One region of the Marinicrinis sediminis genome, then DNA from elsewhere that is predicted to be linked to it. Evidence: riboswitches for the same ligand, from Rfam matches in the RefSeq annotation. Region 1 holds a riboswitch; the other holds the start of a gene.

Region 1 (7,789 bases):
GCCTGCGGATACGGCGCCAGCGTTTGTCCCAAAATCGGCAGCAATCTCTGATCGATTTCCAGTGCGACTACTTTACCGGCCTTTTGAGCCAATACTTCTGTCAGTGCGCCGATCCCCGGTCCGATTTCCAGCGCAGCCTTTTCCTGCGTCAACTCCGCAGCGGCTACAATATTGCGCAATATGTTCTGATCCATCAGGAAATTTTGTCCCAGACTTTTTTTCATATTCAGTCCGTACTGTCTCAGAATACGCTTGGTATAGGACGGCGAACCGATCGCCTCCAGTTTATCCATGCTGCTCTTCCTCCTCTTTGTGCACTGTACGGAGCGCTTGTTCGAATTCATCGACCGTGATGCCAAACTGGTTGCAACGTTTGAGGAACTGCTTGCCATTGCAGGAGCCGAGCTTCAATAACTCGCCCATTCGGCTGCGGCGTTCGGCCGAACCAGCCCCGCTTGCCAGACCCGCTCTCATGAGATGATGAATCGTCCACACCTCATCTACAGGCGCAATTGCTATGGTATGAACGGATTGGAGGGCGTCCTGAATCGCTTCTGGATCGGCATGCTCGACGCCAACCTTTCCTTTTGATTTGGCTCGCTTTATATCAATAAAGGCATGCTTGCAGCCTGGCACCTGTTCATGGATCAGACTGCGGATACGCTCGCCCGGATGATCGGGATCAGTGAAGATAATCACGCCTCTTCGCTGCTGGGCCAAGCGGATAGTCTCGATGGTGGAGGCATTCAGCGCAGACCCGCCCGTTTCAATGGTATCTGCCTCAACGGCCCGCAAGATGGCGTTCGTATCATCCTTGCCTTCCACGACGATAAATTCCTGTATCCGTATTTTGTCCATTATGTCCTTCCCTTCCCACACCCCCATAACGAACAGGAGTGGGTGAATGTCTTGTACCATCATATCCTTTCTCGACAAAAAAAAGAAGAGGTGCATCCACCTCTCCTGTCCGCTGCACGATATAAAGTCAAACATGAACAAAATGTCCGGTTCTGTGTCAGGATGGTTTTTTGGGACCGATCACATAGACCGTATATCCCTTTTGTCTGCCAAACTGCTTGGCCTCATCGACACTTTCCATATAGACATCGATATGCTTGCCTTTCACCGCACTTCCTGTATCCTCCGCTTTTCGGAGGCCAATTCCGTCAATATACACCCACCAGCCAAGCGGGATGACCTTGGGATCGACAGCGATGGTTCTTCCTTCCGCCACGGTCGTACCCGTATACGTCACACCGTACTGTGGATGAGATTTGTCTTTACCTGTGGAGCCTACACCGGCATCGTATGCGGTGAGCGTCACGTTGTTCAATACTTGCTTGTACGAAAAAGTCGTGCTGTTCATCGTGGCTTCTGCAATTGCAGGAGAAGTGGCAGAGAGTACCGTCACCGGATTCTTCATCCCGATCTGAATAATCTCATCAATGGCTTCTTCCACGACTGAGGTGGCCAGAATAGACTCGGACACCTGCTCGCCATCGGCGAAAATTTTCTCAATCTGGGAAACTTTCTTGCCTGATTTCCCTTCCTGCACAAGTCGCTGCTTGCCTTTGGTCAGGGCATGATCCTCTTCCTTCACCTGGGCAAAAGGAATGGATTCCTCCAGTTCTTCGACTTTCTTCTCAATATCTATGACGGTTACTTTCTGGTCTGGCGTGATGGCTTCCAGCTTGCTTGGGAAAATTTTGTCCTCCCCATCTACCGCAACGCCGAGATCCGCCAGCGCTTCTCCGACAGTAGCCGCCGTCGTGTAACGAGTTTCCTGTTCACCAGCAATCGTTAACTGAATGGGTACAGCATACTTGATTTGAATGTGATCTTCATCCGCGATTTCCTTTTCCAAAGGCACATTCAATTCATCGAACTCACCAATGACCAGTTCTTCCTCTTCCAGCAGCTCTGCTACCGTCTCGGCCTTGGTGCTGATTTCTAGTGGCTGATCATCTACGGAGAGATAGACCGTTTTGGCTGCAGTCAGTTGTGACCATAGCAGCCAGCCGATCACACTGGCCAGCAGCGCGGCTCCGATGATCATATACCACTTTTTATTTCCGCGTGTAAACGGGTATGCGAATGACATTGCGGATGATCGCTTCACGGGTTCGGTTTCGTTTGATTGAAACGACACGTGTTTCGCCCTCCTTCAAAGTCCCGCCTTGTAGGTGTATCCATGATGACTGTTTTGACGCGACTGTATTTTAATTTCTTCATAGTGCCTGTAATGGCGGAAACCTCCTCATGCTCCACATTGTATGAGGCAGGCCCTTCTTACATTCCAATTGTCTCAAGCTCGGCTCTCTGTATGGGTTGCCTTTGCTTGCCCGAACAAAACAAAAAAAGCCAGCGGGTGCGGAGAAGTCCGGTCGCGGCTTTTAGCTATCTTGCTCTTCGTGAATGCGCAGCGGTTCTCTCTTAGACGCTTACGAGGTTAGCTGTCGGATTCGGGCCAAGAGATGCCCTATTGATTCGAGTGGAATCAAATTCACCCCAAGATACCATTCTTCACAATTCGATCGGTCGAATGTGCAGCCATGTTTTCAATCTGGGTCCCCCGTTTTCCAATTAGGAAATAAAGCGATGTGCAATTGGAATTGCATATGAAGTTTCTAAGAAAGAATATTACGCACTTTCTGATAGACTGTAAAGGTTTAATAAAATGCGATTTTATGAAAAAAACTTGAAAACAGGATCAAAATCGAAAAAAAAGCTGGAGGAAGAATTGTTTCTTGCGAAATTGCTTTGATTTTCTCTCGAATAAACACTAATCTTAAAAGATGTCAAATACTTTTTTGGCATTATTTCCAGTTATTCGGATGATTTCATCAAAAGTTTTCCCTGTCAGCTCTGCTGCTGCCTCTGCCACCAACTTCACATAACCGCTTTCATTTCGCTTTCCTCGATAGGGGTGAGGAGTCAAATAAGGGGAATCTGTCTCTACCAGCAAACGGTCCAATGGCACCTTTTTGAGTACTTCTTTGGGCTGCTTGGCATTTTTGAAGGTGACCGGACCGCCAAATGAAATATAGAAATTCATATCGAGGCACTGTTTGGCGATTTCCCAGCTGCCAGAATAGCAGTGCATAATGCCTCCTACTTCTGAGGCGTTCTCTTCTCTTAGAATATCAACCACATCCTGGTGGGCGTCCCGGTTGTGGATAATGATCGGTTTTCCAATCCGCTTCGCCAGGTCAATCTGCTTGCGAAATACGTCCTGCTGAATGGCTCTTGGCGACTTGTCCCAGTGATAGTCCAGACCCGTTTCACCAATGCCCACCACTTTGGGATGTGTCGTGGCAAGCTGTTCGATCCACTTCAAATCTTCTTCCGTCATGTCCACGGCATCAACGGGATGCCAGCCAATTACGGCATAGATAAAGTCATATTTCTCGGCTAGCTCCAGCGTAGAAGTAATCGTCTTGCGATCAAAACCCACATTGATCATCCGTTCTACTCCCTGATCGAGAGCTCGCTGTATCACTTGTTCCTGATCTTCTACAAATGCGTCTGCATCCAAGTGTGTGTGCGTATCGATTAACATATGCGTCTCCTTTTCAATTAGATAAATGACATCCCTTCGGGATAATACAGGTGATGGGTACCCATCTGAACGCCGCTGATCGATCGGATGATATCTGATTTTTTCGAGATTTCGATCAGCTTCCCGCGATCATTCCAAAGATAAATGGGAATTTTACCGTCTGTCTCCCCGGCTCGATACACATCATAGGAGAGATCGGCGGGGAAATCAACTTCCAGATAGTATTGCGGATCATAGCCAGCCTGCACGACCTGCTGGCGCATGTTTCGAATTTTCCTCTCATCCAGTAACTCCATCGTACTATATTTGAACAATCTTCGATGAAGGAAGCGATCACACAGATCTGCCAGGATCTCGTCCCGTTCGTGGGTCCACTGCATCATAGACATCTGCATGAACGATTCATCCAGTAGTAGATACTCTTTCGACTCTATTCGATTTTCAATCAATGCCCCCAGTGGATGAGGAAAGAAGTCAAATGCGTAGCCATTCAGGTATAAATATTTGACACGCTCGAACATCTTTCGCAAGATGATTTCCGAGCTGCGCGTAACCGGGTGGAAATACACCTGCCAATGCATCTGATACCGGGACATGAGATAGGCCTCTACAGCATGCATGCCGCTTTCTTTCACCACCACATGTCCGCGATGCGGCCTGAGCACGCGAATCATGCGCTCCAGATCATAGGTTCCGTAGTTGACTCCCGTATGATACGCATCTCGCAAAATATAATCCATCCGGTCTGCATCGAGTTGACTGGAAATAAGGCTGACGACAATTTCTTTGGGATAGGTTTTACAGATGACTTGCTCCACTTTCTTGGGGAAATCGGCAGACACTTTCGACAACACTTGGTTGACCTCCGTCTGCTCTCTGAGCATTCGGCATGTCCATTCTTCATGATCGGTGTCGAAAGCCGATTCGATCGAATGGGAAAATGGCCCGTGACCGATGTCATGCAGCAAAGCCGCACACAGACAGAGCAGCCTTTCCTCGGTGGGCCAGTCGGAAAAACCATTGCGCTCAAATTGTGAAATGATTTTTCTCGTAATTTCATATACACCCAGGGAATGAGAGAACCGGCTATGCTCTGCCCCGTGAAACGTATAGAAGGAAGTTCCCAACTGACGAATGCGGCGAAGCCGCTGCATTTCCCTCGTATTGATGAGGTCCCAGATCACTTCATCCTGGACATGCACATACCGATGAACCGGATCTTTGAAAACTTTTTCCTCTTCTAACATCTGACTTCCCCTCCAATCTGACACATTTTGAGTATGATTTCGATACAATGGCACCCTTTTATATTTTTTTCGACAATTTTGCGATATTTTTCGACACGTTCTGTCGAATCCGAAAATCTTGACTTCCATTTTCTATTGCTTGTATTTTTCATGATATCCAGCTAATGTGTAATTATGGGGTAGTAATCACCGCTGGTACGTTACTGCATCATTAGTAAAGTTCACGCGCGTCAAATTGTATTGACTGTTATGGGAATGGTTGGTATGATAAGAATCGAAAATTATGTCGAATAATGACGATTCATTTTAAAATATTTAGGAGGTCATTTCGCTATGATGAAATCTACAGGTATTGTTCGTAAGGTTGATGAGTTGGGTCGTGTTGTTATTCCAATCGAGCTTCGCCGTACACTAGGTATCGGGGAAAAAGACGCGTTGGAAATTTATGTGGATGGCGAAAGAATTATGCTGAAAAAGTATGAGCCTGCTTGTATTTTTACAGGAAATGCAGACGAGCTTATTTACTTCAAAGGCAAGATGATCAGCAAGTCTTGCATCCCTGAACTAATTGATTTATATAATTCCATGACAAATGAGAAAGAATAAGTTATAATAGAGTTATTCCAATATGTTAATTCTAACCTTTTCATATCTCCTTTTGCTTGTCCGCTGTTCATTTACGAACAGCGGTCTTTTTTTTATAGTTCATGACACTGATCATACAGATCCCGCTTTGATACACCCCGATCTCCTGCCGCCAGCTTCATCGCTTCTTTTTTAGAATGACCCTGATTCATGTATGTTTTTACATGTTCCACAACTTGCATACCTTCCCACCATCCGACGATTTGCTCGGCTTCTGGAGAAAGATTGCCTTCAACGACCAGACAGAACTCACCAATTGGAGGCTGGTTTGCAAAGTAGTCCATGGCGGATGCCACGGTTCCTCTCAGCCATTCCTCATGACGCTTGGTAAGCTCGCGACCACAACTGATTCTGCGATCTCCCCATACCTCGAACATGGCCGCCAGTGTTTTCTTGATGCGATGAGGGGATTCGTACAGCACCAGCGTCTCTGTATGATTCTTCCATTGGTCCAACGTCTGTGTCAATTGCTTTTTTTCCCGCGGCAGGAAGCCGAGAAAGGTAAACGCCTTTGTGTTCAACCCCGATGCAATCAAGGCAGAGATGGCCGCATTGGCCCCGGGTATGGGAATGACCGACAAGCCTTCTGCAAGCGCAGCCTCCACGATCTCCATGCCGGGGTCTGAAACGGCCGGCGTTCCGGCATCACTGACCAATGCGACGCTTTGCCCCTCTTTCAACAGATCGATAATCCGTTCTCCGCTGGCCATCTTGTTGTGTTCATGGTAACTAAAAAGACGGGTGGAAATCTCAAAATGATTCAGCAGCTTTTTCGTTTGCCTCGTATCCTCTGCGGCTATCCAATCGACGGAATGCAGTGTATTCACAGCCCGGAAGGTCATGTCCTCCAAATTGCCGATCGGGGTAGCCACCAAATACAGTTTGCCATACTCAAGCTCGGCTGGGGCAGGGTTATGAGCTGGCAAGCGATGTGCTTGCGCTGCAGGGTGCGGCAAAAAGCTTTTTTGAATGTTCATTGCTCCCTCTCTCCCTTTCCGTAATAGATCTCCATCAATTCTTCGGCATATTGCTGCTGCTCATTATAAACAATGAGCGGCGGAAGCACTCTGACCTCCGGCTTGCCATCGCGGATTGCCTCGATAAGCACCATATTGGCCTCGGCATCCTTTTTCGGATGAATCCATCGGATGCGCTTTGGCTCCATTTTGTATTTGCGCATCAGAAATAAAATATCCATGATTCTCGAAGGACGGTGGACCATCGCTACTTTTCCGCCACTTTTGGCCATTCGACCACAGGCTGCGATCACATCCTCCAGCGTACAGGAAATCTCATGTCTTGCGATTGCGAAATGACTGTTCTTATTTTGATCCCCGGTCTGGGCGGGCATGTACGGCGGGTTAACGGTCACAAGATCAAAATGGCCGTTATATGTGGTGGTCATTTCTCTTAAATCTCCGTGTATAATTTCAACCTGCTGCTCGAGGTTGTTCATCTGTACGTTTCGCTTTGCGATGTCCACCAGTTTTTCCTGTATTTCTACAGCGGTGACAGAAGCTTTCGTACGAGCTGTAAGCAGTAGCGGGATGACCCCGTTTCCGGTACACAAGTCCATAATGCGACCCCGGTAAGGAACCGAACAGAAGCGGGACAACAAGACGGCATCCATGGAAAAGCTGAACACTTCATCACTCTGGATGATATGTAAATCCTGATTGATCAGGTCGTCTACTCTTTCGTTGGGATGAAGCGGTACTTTTTTTCTCATTCGGGTTTCATTCCTTCTCCTCGTGTTTAATCTTGTAGGGGATGTGTCATACGGGTGGAAAAAAACCGTAGAGCTGATCTCTACGGTTTCAATCAATGTGAAGGGACTATTTATTTAAAAAGGACAGGCAAAATAAGCAATCTCCTTCGGTGCGCAATTGACCATAATGCAAGTTACAAATATGGAAGCCTTCCGCATACAGACGAGCCAAGTTATCGTATCCTTCTCCTACATATCCGGCTTGCTCGTGTGGGGATTGAGGCTGCTCTTCGTTCCCATCTTCCTGTTCAGGCTGGGATTCTTTCAAGAGACGGCGAAGCTGTTGATTTTCGATGCTAAGTCGCTTGTTCTCCTCCACCAACGCAGCTACTTTCTGTTTCATTCCTGAGAATTGTTCCAACAGATGCACCCACTGTTCTTCCATATGTGAAAGTTCCGAATACATGTCTTTCTTGACCACGAACTTCACCTCAGTGTTTGTCTAACGGTTACTCTTGCAAGGCTACATCATCAAATGGCAGTTTCACATTTTTCTTCAGCTCGAAGATTTGAATGGAGGCAGTTCGTTCCTTGGGATGAACCGAAACAACTTTTCCTTCACCCAATGAA
Region 2 (7,789 bases), on a different contig from region 1:
CCATATATAGTAGAAAGGCCACGGAAAGAGAAGGACTGGAAGGAGAGAGAGCATGAAGGTGAAAAAATGGCTAGTCCCGTTGGGGCTGTGCTTGATCCTGAGCCTGCTGCTGGCAGGATGCGGGAACGAAAATGAGGGCAATGAATCGGCCAATCTTCCTGGTGAGGATTCCACATTGAATGTGATTGGTGGAGATTCGAATACGAATGAAGAGGTGCCTGCTGATGATGCAGGGGAAGAACAACTGAGTACAGAGGAGCAAGTCATGCAGGCTGCGGGCGAAGTGTTACCTATTCTGGCGGATCAGCAGATCGATCAACTGGTAGAATGGGTTCATCCTGAAAAGGGCATACGCTTCAGTCCCTATGCTTATGTCAATGTAGAGGATCATCAACAGTTCAGTCCGGAAGAGCTCATGCAGGCGTGGGAAAGCAAGGAGAAGCGGGTGTGGGGCTCTTTTGACGGAAGCGGGGAGCCGATCGAACTGACGGTGGAAGCGTATATGAAAACCTTTGTCTACGACGCTCCGTTTCTGGAGGCCGATGATGTCGGCTACAATCACCGGATCGGTCAGGGAAATACCGTTAATAATGCCTTCGAAGCTTATCCGAATGCCAATCTTGTGGAATACCATATCGCAGGAATGGATGCGTCACTGGAAGGAATGGACTGGCGCAGTCTCAGACTGGCTTTTGAAAAACACGAGGGAAGCTGGTATCTCGTAGGGATTATTCATGACCAGTGGACCATTTAGCAGCATGCAAGTACGTATACACGTGTGCATATATCTGTGAACATACCGCTAAGGAGAAGAGCTGGGCAGCCTCTCCTTAGCGGTTTTCTTGTTCAGGATTCGATTTTGCTTTGCTGAGGATGCCCTTATATACTTCAATGGCTCGGGCGCGGGAGTTTTTCAAGTCCACGATCGCACGTGGCTGGGGCAGATGAATATCTCGGTCCGGTAGCGCAGCCAGATGAGGCAGCCATTTGCGGAGATATCGACCGTCGGGATCGAATTTCTGTGACTGGCTGACCGGATTCATCACTCGAAAATAGGGGGAGGCATCATAGCCGAGTGAAGAAGACCACAGCCATCCACCGCGGTTGAGGGTGTTGTCATAGTCCGCCAGCTTGTAACGGAAGTAGGTTTCCCCCAGTGGAAAGGGACAGAGCAGATTTTTGGTGAAAAACATGGCGGTGATCATGCGCAGTCGGTTGGGCATTTCTCCGGTTTCATTCAGTTGGGTCATGGCCGCATCTATAATCGGAATGCCGGTCTGTGCAGTGGCCCATGCCTGAAAATGATGATCGCTCAGCTGCTCCAAGTCATAGTGCTTCTCGTACTCGAAGTAAAAGGGGTCCAGCATGGCCTGGTACAGGTAAAAGTCCCGCCATGCCAGTTGTCTGCGCCAAACACTGTGCGCTGGATATTCCATCATTTGCTGATACACCTCGCGGATGGAAAGGGCCCCCACATTGAGGTGACGGCTGATTCCGCTTGTAGCCTCTTCATGCCCATACCGATCTCGTCTCTGTTCATAATGGAGCAGTGCTTCATCGAGAAAAGTGGTGAGTCGTTCTTCGGGTTGCAGCCGCACGGCTTCCGGTTCCATTTGCTTGAGCGTTTGTTCGAGGGCTTCAGGCATCTCATAGGCGTGGAGCCGAGCATCGTGCACATGGAATGAGGCGGGATGGAGGTGCCGGATATGGGTCGTGTAGGGAGCGGGTGTGTACGTATGCATGTACGCGCTCCATTTATTGAAAAAAGGCGTAAAGACCTTATAAGGTTCGGTGCGATGGGCATAAGACTGGAAATCAGCAGGGTCCATGAGCAGATGATCGAGGAGGAGCGTCCATCTGGCTCCCTTGCCCTCTACCACTTTCTTTAATTCACGATCGCGTTGCTTACCGTATGGGGTGACATCACGATGGGCGACGACCTCGCCTGCTGAAGTATGGTCCAGAACCTCTGCGATGATGTCTGCTGGTGAGCCGTACAGGATATAGAATGGATGCTTCCATTTCTCATAGGCCTGCTTGAGGGCTGTCAAATGCAGCAAAAAGTTGCGACCGCTGTGCTCATTTGCACGGTTTTTGCGAAGTAGAAAGGGGTCAAGAATAAACAGATGAATGCTCGGCTGGTTGGTACGAACGATATACTCGAAGGCAGCCAGATCCTGGACTCGCAAATCACGTCGATGAATAAAAATAATCAACTGGGCATCCCCCTGTTCGTTTCAGTGTCCTACGCTAAGGGTAATGGAAGAAGAGAGGAAATACAAATAAAAAAGCACAGTTCGGGAACTGTGCTTTTCGGCCTATGCCATACATGCATATAGGTCAGATATAAAGGGTGCTGGGTCAGCCAGCTTGTTTTGCGTCTTTTTCCTCTACATCTATGGCGATGCGCTCATAGTAATAGAGCCCGAGAATACGGCGGGATTTTACATATCGCTTGGCATAGTAATCTTCATTCATACTGCTGATCATCACACCGCTGTTGGAAGCATGTGCAAACTGATCATTTCCAAGGTAGATGCCCACATGGGAGATACCCTGTCCGCTCGTATTGAAGAATACCAGGTCTCCGGCCCGCATATTTTCCTTGGCTACCGGATTGCCTTTGTAGGACTGCCCTTTGGACCAGTGCGGCAGTTCAATGCCAAACTGGGCAAATACATATTTCGTAAAGCCGGAACAATCGAAGCCATCCGGGTCTTCGCCGCCCCATTTGTAATCAATGCCAATCAACTTGTTGATTTCTTCTTCCAGTGGAGAGGCTGCACTTGCCTGAACAGAAAAAGCAAACATAAATACAAATAAAAGCAGGATGATGCGACGAGACATTTTCAACACAAATACCCCTTCCATTGCCTGCGAGGTTAGCTGATGGGTTCGGTTGAAGGTTCCCTATGACGATACATGCTGCGTCGTCAATTCACCCGGAGTGGTTCCCCCGCTTCCCAATTAAGGGAATTCGGCATGCTTCAATTTTAGTGTGACATAAGGGTATTCGCTTTGAAAGCCTTTTCTCCTGCTTTCAACGACAATTTTTTTATTTTTTGCTTCGTTTTCATGCCTTGCGCTTCATTATTTTTCTATTTTTTGTATCCATAGGGAATAGTGGCTGCCAATTTCCCAGAACCGAAACAGTACACGCACGAGATGGAAGCATTGATAGAGGATCAGCGCCATGAATCCTGCCATTACCCAGGAAATGAAATGCGAGGCGCCCCAGATGAAGATCATGGCCGTAAGCAAGATTAGGCTGAGCGGGAGCAGACGATGAAGCAGTTGAATGAGCATGACACCGCCCTGCAGTAGACGGATACCGCTTAACAGCCGAAGCTGATTATACATGAAGAGGACGGACAAGCTGAGTACATAGAGGATGTAGAGCGATAGCGAAAGCCCGATCTCCTGGAAATAGCTGCTCCAGTCCGCCTGTCCCTCCAGCTTCTGCATCCAGTGTGGATACAGGAAATAGAGGGGAGCGATGGATAGAATGATGCGCAGCAGGTAGTACATACTGAAAATCTTGCCGTATCGATTCACCCCGGTCAGAAATACCCGCTTCTCTCTCGCCTGCACGTGGGCGCGCGAATGCATAACCTGCCCGGTCTGATAAAACGTGTAATAAACGCCAGCATGGATGAGAGGGGTTACTAGCATACGCAGCAGGAGCACGATACAGAAAGTCCATACATAGGGCATAATCAGATCTGTCTTGGTCAGCTGGAAATGGAACTCCAGCCAAAACAGGCGTGTATCCACATGAGAGAGCGATTCGCCCGGATATCGGACCAGCAGGGAAGCCACGATGGCATGCCAGTATTTATAGAGAAAAAACCCCCAAACAAATGAGTAAAGATAACCTAACAGGACAAGCCCAGGATGCTTGCATGCCAGACTCCAGCCTGTCTTCAGAATTCCTTTCAATGGTCTGCACCTCCAGTTCAATATCGCTTTACCAGGCAAGCAGTCCTAGCAGTGTTTCATACAGTTGTGAGGCTGATGTGGTCCATTTTGTTTTTGACGCGTTGTCGATTTCCGCATGCATGAAGTTGTTCACACGCTTGTTCTCAAGTGGCAACTGATAGAGTGGATCAATCGCGACCCATTTCAGCGGTGATTCTGAGGTGAGAGAAAACAGGCCTTCTTTCTCCTGTCCGTCCCAAATCTTCACCACGTCCTGTCCGTCCTCAAAATGAAACAGGATGGATACTCGTTTGACCGTTCCGCCTTTCCGTTCAATCTTCACCATGGATTCGTAGGCGGAAGTGTCCTCTGGATGAGGATGGGTCTGAATGCTGGCTACACGGAAGTCAGACATGTGAGAACCGTAGACATATTGCTCGAAAAACGGGTTCCAGTCCTGATCTGTGACGCGTTCGAGGATACGCTGAAAACTCTGGGTAGACGGGTGCTTGAATTTCCATTGTTGAAAATAGGTGCGAAGCACCTTCTTCATCTGTTCCGCCCCGATGTCTTTCTCGATTGCCAGTAAAATCAATTTGCCACGGGTATATACATTCTCTGCATAATGGCGGTGACTGTCATAGGCCCAGCTCTCCTGCTGCATAGGGGCCGGCTGCGTCATGTATAGGGCTTCAACCGGGGTTGGCGGTACCATATCGAAGTCTTGTTCCATGACCTTGTCCTCGGCATAGGAGGTAAAGGCTTCATCCAGCCAGGCTTCTTCGAATTCATTGCTGGCGACCATGCCATACCAATACTGATGGCCAATCTCATGTACGATGACCCGCTCCAGTTCATATCCGGGGTTGTCAGATTCTGCTCCCCACGCTGTAATGAGGGTGGGATACTCCATGCCTCCTGCTCCTTTTCCTTCTTCTGGCGGAACGACAATGGAGAGCGTCGAATACGGGTAGGTGCCATACCAGTTGCTGTATTGAGAGAGCGCACGTTTGGCCGCAAACAGGTAGCGATCCTTCAGGTGTTCGTGTGCAGGGTCCAGGTAGAGCTTGATTTTCACACCGGGGATGGCCTTTGCGGAGAATGGTTCTTCCACATAAACGAAGTCCGGGGATGCCGCCCACGCAAAATCATGCACGTCATCCGCATAGAAATGATACACTTTCCGTTTCGCTGTCAACTGGGTGCGGGAAGCGGGAAAACCTGTTGCTGCCACGATGTATTGGGAAGGTACATCAATTTTTACATTGTAAATACCAAAATCCGCATAAAACTCCGAGTTGCCATGATATTGATGCAGATTCCATCCTTCTGTTTCTCGTCCACGGGTGCCTTTTGTCTCATATGCGGCGATTTTGGGAAACCATTGTCCAGCCATGATGAAATCATCCGCGTAACCCATTCTTGCATATACCGCTGGAAGCTGTACGTGAAAGGACATCTTGAGCCGCAATTCTTCGCCAGGCTTTAACGGATCGGACAGTCGAACCTTGAGCAGGGTATGATCGTGCGGGTTGCCATCATCCGGCTGCACGTATTGAACGCGGTGGATAATCTCATCGCCGTTTTCCTTCAATGAAGTCAGCTGGATGCCACCGAATGAAGCGTCAGTGACCTCCTCATTGCGAAGTTTTCCGCCGGATTCCCGGTAGAAGGTCGTCTGCTCGGATTCGAAGGCATTGGCATACATATGCAGATAGACTTCTTTAACCGGTTCGACACCCGGATGTTTCCATGAAAGAGTCTGTTGTCCCTGCAACGCTTTCTCTTCTTCATCCAGCTTCACTTCAATATGATATTCAGAGACTCGCTTGCTCAGCGAGACAGGCTTCGGCTTCTCGGGCTTCACCTGGGCATCGGGAGTCAGTTGAGACTGAGCGGGTGATTTGCCTGCGTCGGGAGCCAGGACGCTCAGAGCTGGGCCTCCTTGCGAGGAAGGGGGCTGGAATAAATACGTGAGAAAGGCAAAGGTGAGAATGAGCGAAGCAGCAGGAACCATGAAGGCATACAGCCAGGAATTACGTGTTTTCATTGATTTCACCTCATTGACAAGCATCTGCCCTATATATATGCAGCTTGTCAATCGAATAGTCATGTCCGCCCGGAATTGAGCCCATCTCGCTCTGGAGATGGGATTCGGCATTTGGCCCGGGATTATGGTAAGATAAGTACGAATACAAGGATGGCGTCCCTGTATGCAGGGAAGTATCGCCGAAACACGGGATATCATGGAAGGGGCATTATACATGGACAAACAGGACAAACAGCCTGCAAAAAAGAAGCTGTCGCTGAATATTGTTTCAAATAAAAAAGAGCATAAAGGCTTTGGTGCGGGAAGCGTGGACCTAAGCCAGGTTTCCAGTATCATTATCGATGGTCCCGATGCGTATGTAGACCTTGGTGCCATGCATGCAAAAAGCAAAGTGGAGCGCGGAATCAAATTTTCAACAGACTTGTCCGAGGTACCGAACGGGAGAACATGCTGGATCGTATGGGTCGCAGTGGACCGGACTGAGGAAGGAACGTATTACGCCGGATTAACAGCGAGTGAGATGAAGATCGACACCGAGGCCAGAAGAGGATGGAAGGTTCTTGCCAATCATGTCAACTTGATGGATAAGGCCATGAAGAGAAAGTATGTGCTGAACGGCTTGAGTGAAGAGGAGAGAGCGGCGCTCAAGGCGGCGTTGATCAAGAACAATCAGGAAATGTGGGAGCGTTCGCCGGAGGAACTGAAGAGTCAGCTGGAAACGGAGACGCAGTAAGCCTTTATTTTCTATGGCGATTATGTGTCAGCCGTTGTATGATCCGGGAATATCTTATACAATACGGGTAGATGTTGCACATCTACACACTAGGACACAGAAAAGAGGCAGACGCGCTTGCGACTGCCTCTTTTCTAATTGTGGGCTCACGCCATACAGGCTATGGAAACCTTCGCTGTCAAGGAGTTAATCCAAAGAAGTCAAAGTCCAAAATTTCTCCCCGTGGGTTTCCAGAAAGCGCTCAAACCACTGCTCGAAATTCATGTGCAGCGGTCTGGCCTCAGCAAAATCGTCCAGCATGCCTTTGACAAGGATATAATGGGGTTCCCCTTGTGCATGCGCTTCTAGATCAATGACAAGATCGTCTTGGCAAAAGTAACCGATCTTCAGATATTGGTCCTCATTTTCATCTTCCTCATAAGTGTACAAGACGATCTGATCGATAGAGTGCAAATAATTTTCTCCCCCATATGACGGGTGATCGAAGAGACGACAGCCGTTGCAATACAAAAGGAAGCTACGGTAATCTTCCGGAAGTGAATATGCCAGATCGCGCTCAAATCGAAGCAACTTCTCATTGGATAGTGGCTCATGGAATCGGAAGGTAGCAGGATGCAAACTGCCGTCATCATATGGAACCGTCAACACACCATCATTTTCAGAGAGCCTGATTTGGAGATTGTTTAAAATCGTGTTCATTTTACTGTTTTTCATTTCCCCTCACCTCATTAAGCATTCCTCACCATCCTATTAAAGAGAAATTGAGCTGATGCCATCATTTAACAATGAAGCACAGATGGTTTAATAGAAAATCTGTTCATTATAGTAAATAATACCATCAAATTCATAGATAATGCTATCATGATCGCGATTTTGGACGATGCTTAATCATTCCACCACCGTTTCACATCTTCCCACCAGGAGCTGTGTGTCTCTTCTTCCACAGGCGGCGGAGCGTCTTCCTGTTCAGTTGCCTCCTGGACGTGGGCCAGGCAATATTCGGAAGGCTCAGTGCCCCGCACGAAGGCTTCCAGTCGGGTGTGAGGACAATCGGGTGTGGCGAGTAGTCCGGTTTCGGCATCGACATA

The links. A riboswitch is a leader RNA that binds a small molecule or an ion and turns the genes downstream of it on or off. The one in region 1 is predicted to bind cyclic di-AMP.
Region 2: another riboswitch for cyclic di-AMP. It lies ahead of ACFSUC_RS17950 (C40 family peptidase); the one in region 1 lies ahead of ACFSUC_RS08040 (3D domain-containing protein).

The regions. Positions count from the first base shown of each region.
Region 1 is NZ_JBHUMM010000012.1:47,583-55,371, forward strand. Features, by position in the region: gene rsmA (16S rRNA (adenine(1518)-N(6)/adenine(1519)-N(6))-dimethyltransferase RsmA) at 1-293, opposite strand, end outside; gene rnmV (ribonuclease M5) at 286-858, opposite strand; gene ACFSUC_RS08040 (3D domain-containing protein) at 1,016-2,149, opposite strand; cyclic di-AMP (ydaO/yuaA leader) riboswitch at 2,424-2,608, opposite strand; gene ACFSUC_RS08045 (TatD family hydrolase) at 2,789-3,559, opposite strand; gene ACFSUC_RS08050 (HD domain-containing protein) at 3,577-4,806, opposite strand; gene ACFSUC_RS08055 (AbrB/MazE/SpoVT family DNA-binding domain-containing protein) at 5,140-5,412, shown strand; gene rsmI (16S rRNA (cytidine(1402)-2'-O)-methyltransferase) at 5,505-6,428, opposite strand; gene ACFSUC_RS08065 (tRNA1(Val) (adenine(37)-N6)-methyltransferase) at 6,425-7,180, opposite strand; gene yabA (DNA replication initiation control protein YabA) at 7,287-7,640, opposite strand; gene ACFSUC_RS08075 (PSP1 domain-containing protein) at 7,669-7,789, opposite strand, start outside.
Region 2 is NZ_JBHUMM010000044.1:26,465-34,253, reverse strand. Features, by position in the region: gene ACFSUC_RS17960 (hypothetical protein) at 53-754, shown strand; gene ACFSUC_RS17955 (cryptochrome/photolyase family protein) at 831-2,216, opposite strand; gene ACFSUC_RS17950 (C40 family peptidase) at 2,362-2,847, opposite strand; cyclic di-AMP (ydaO/yuaA leader) riboswitch at 2,857-2,993, opposite strand; gene ACFSUC_RS17945 (hypothetical protein) at 3,091-3,939, opposite strand; gene ACFSUC_RS17940 (M1 family metallopeptidase) at 3,968-5,968, opposite strand; gene ACFSUC_RS17935 (YwhD family protein) at 6,183-6,701, shown strand; gene ACFSUC_RS17930 (SMI1/KNR4 family protein) at 6,888-7,415, opposite strand; gene ACFSUC_RS17925 (transglycosylase domain-containing protein) at 7,586-7,789, opposite strand, start outside.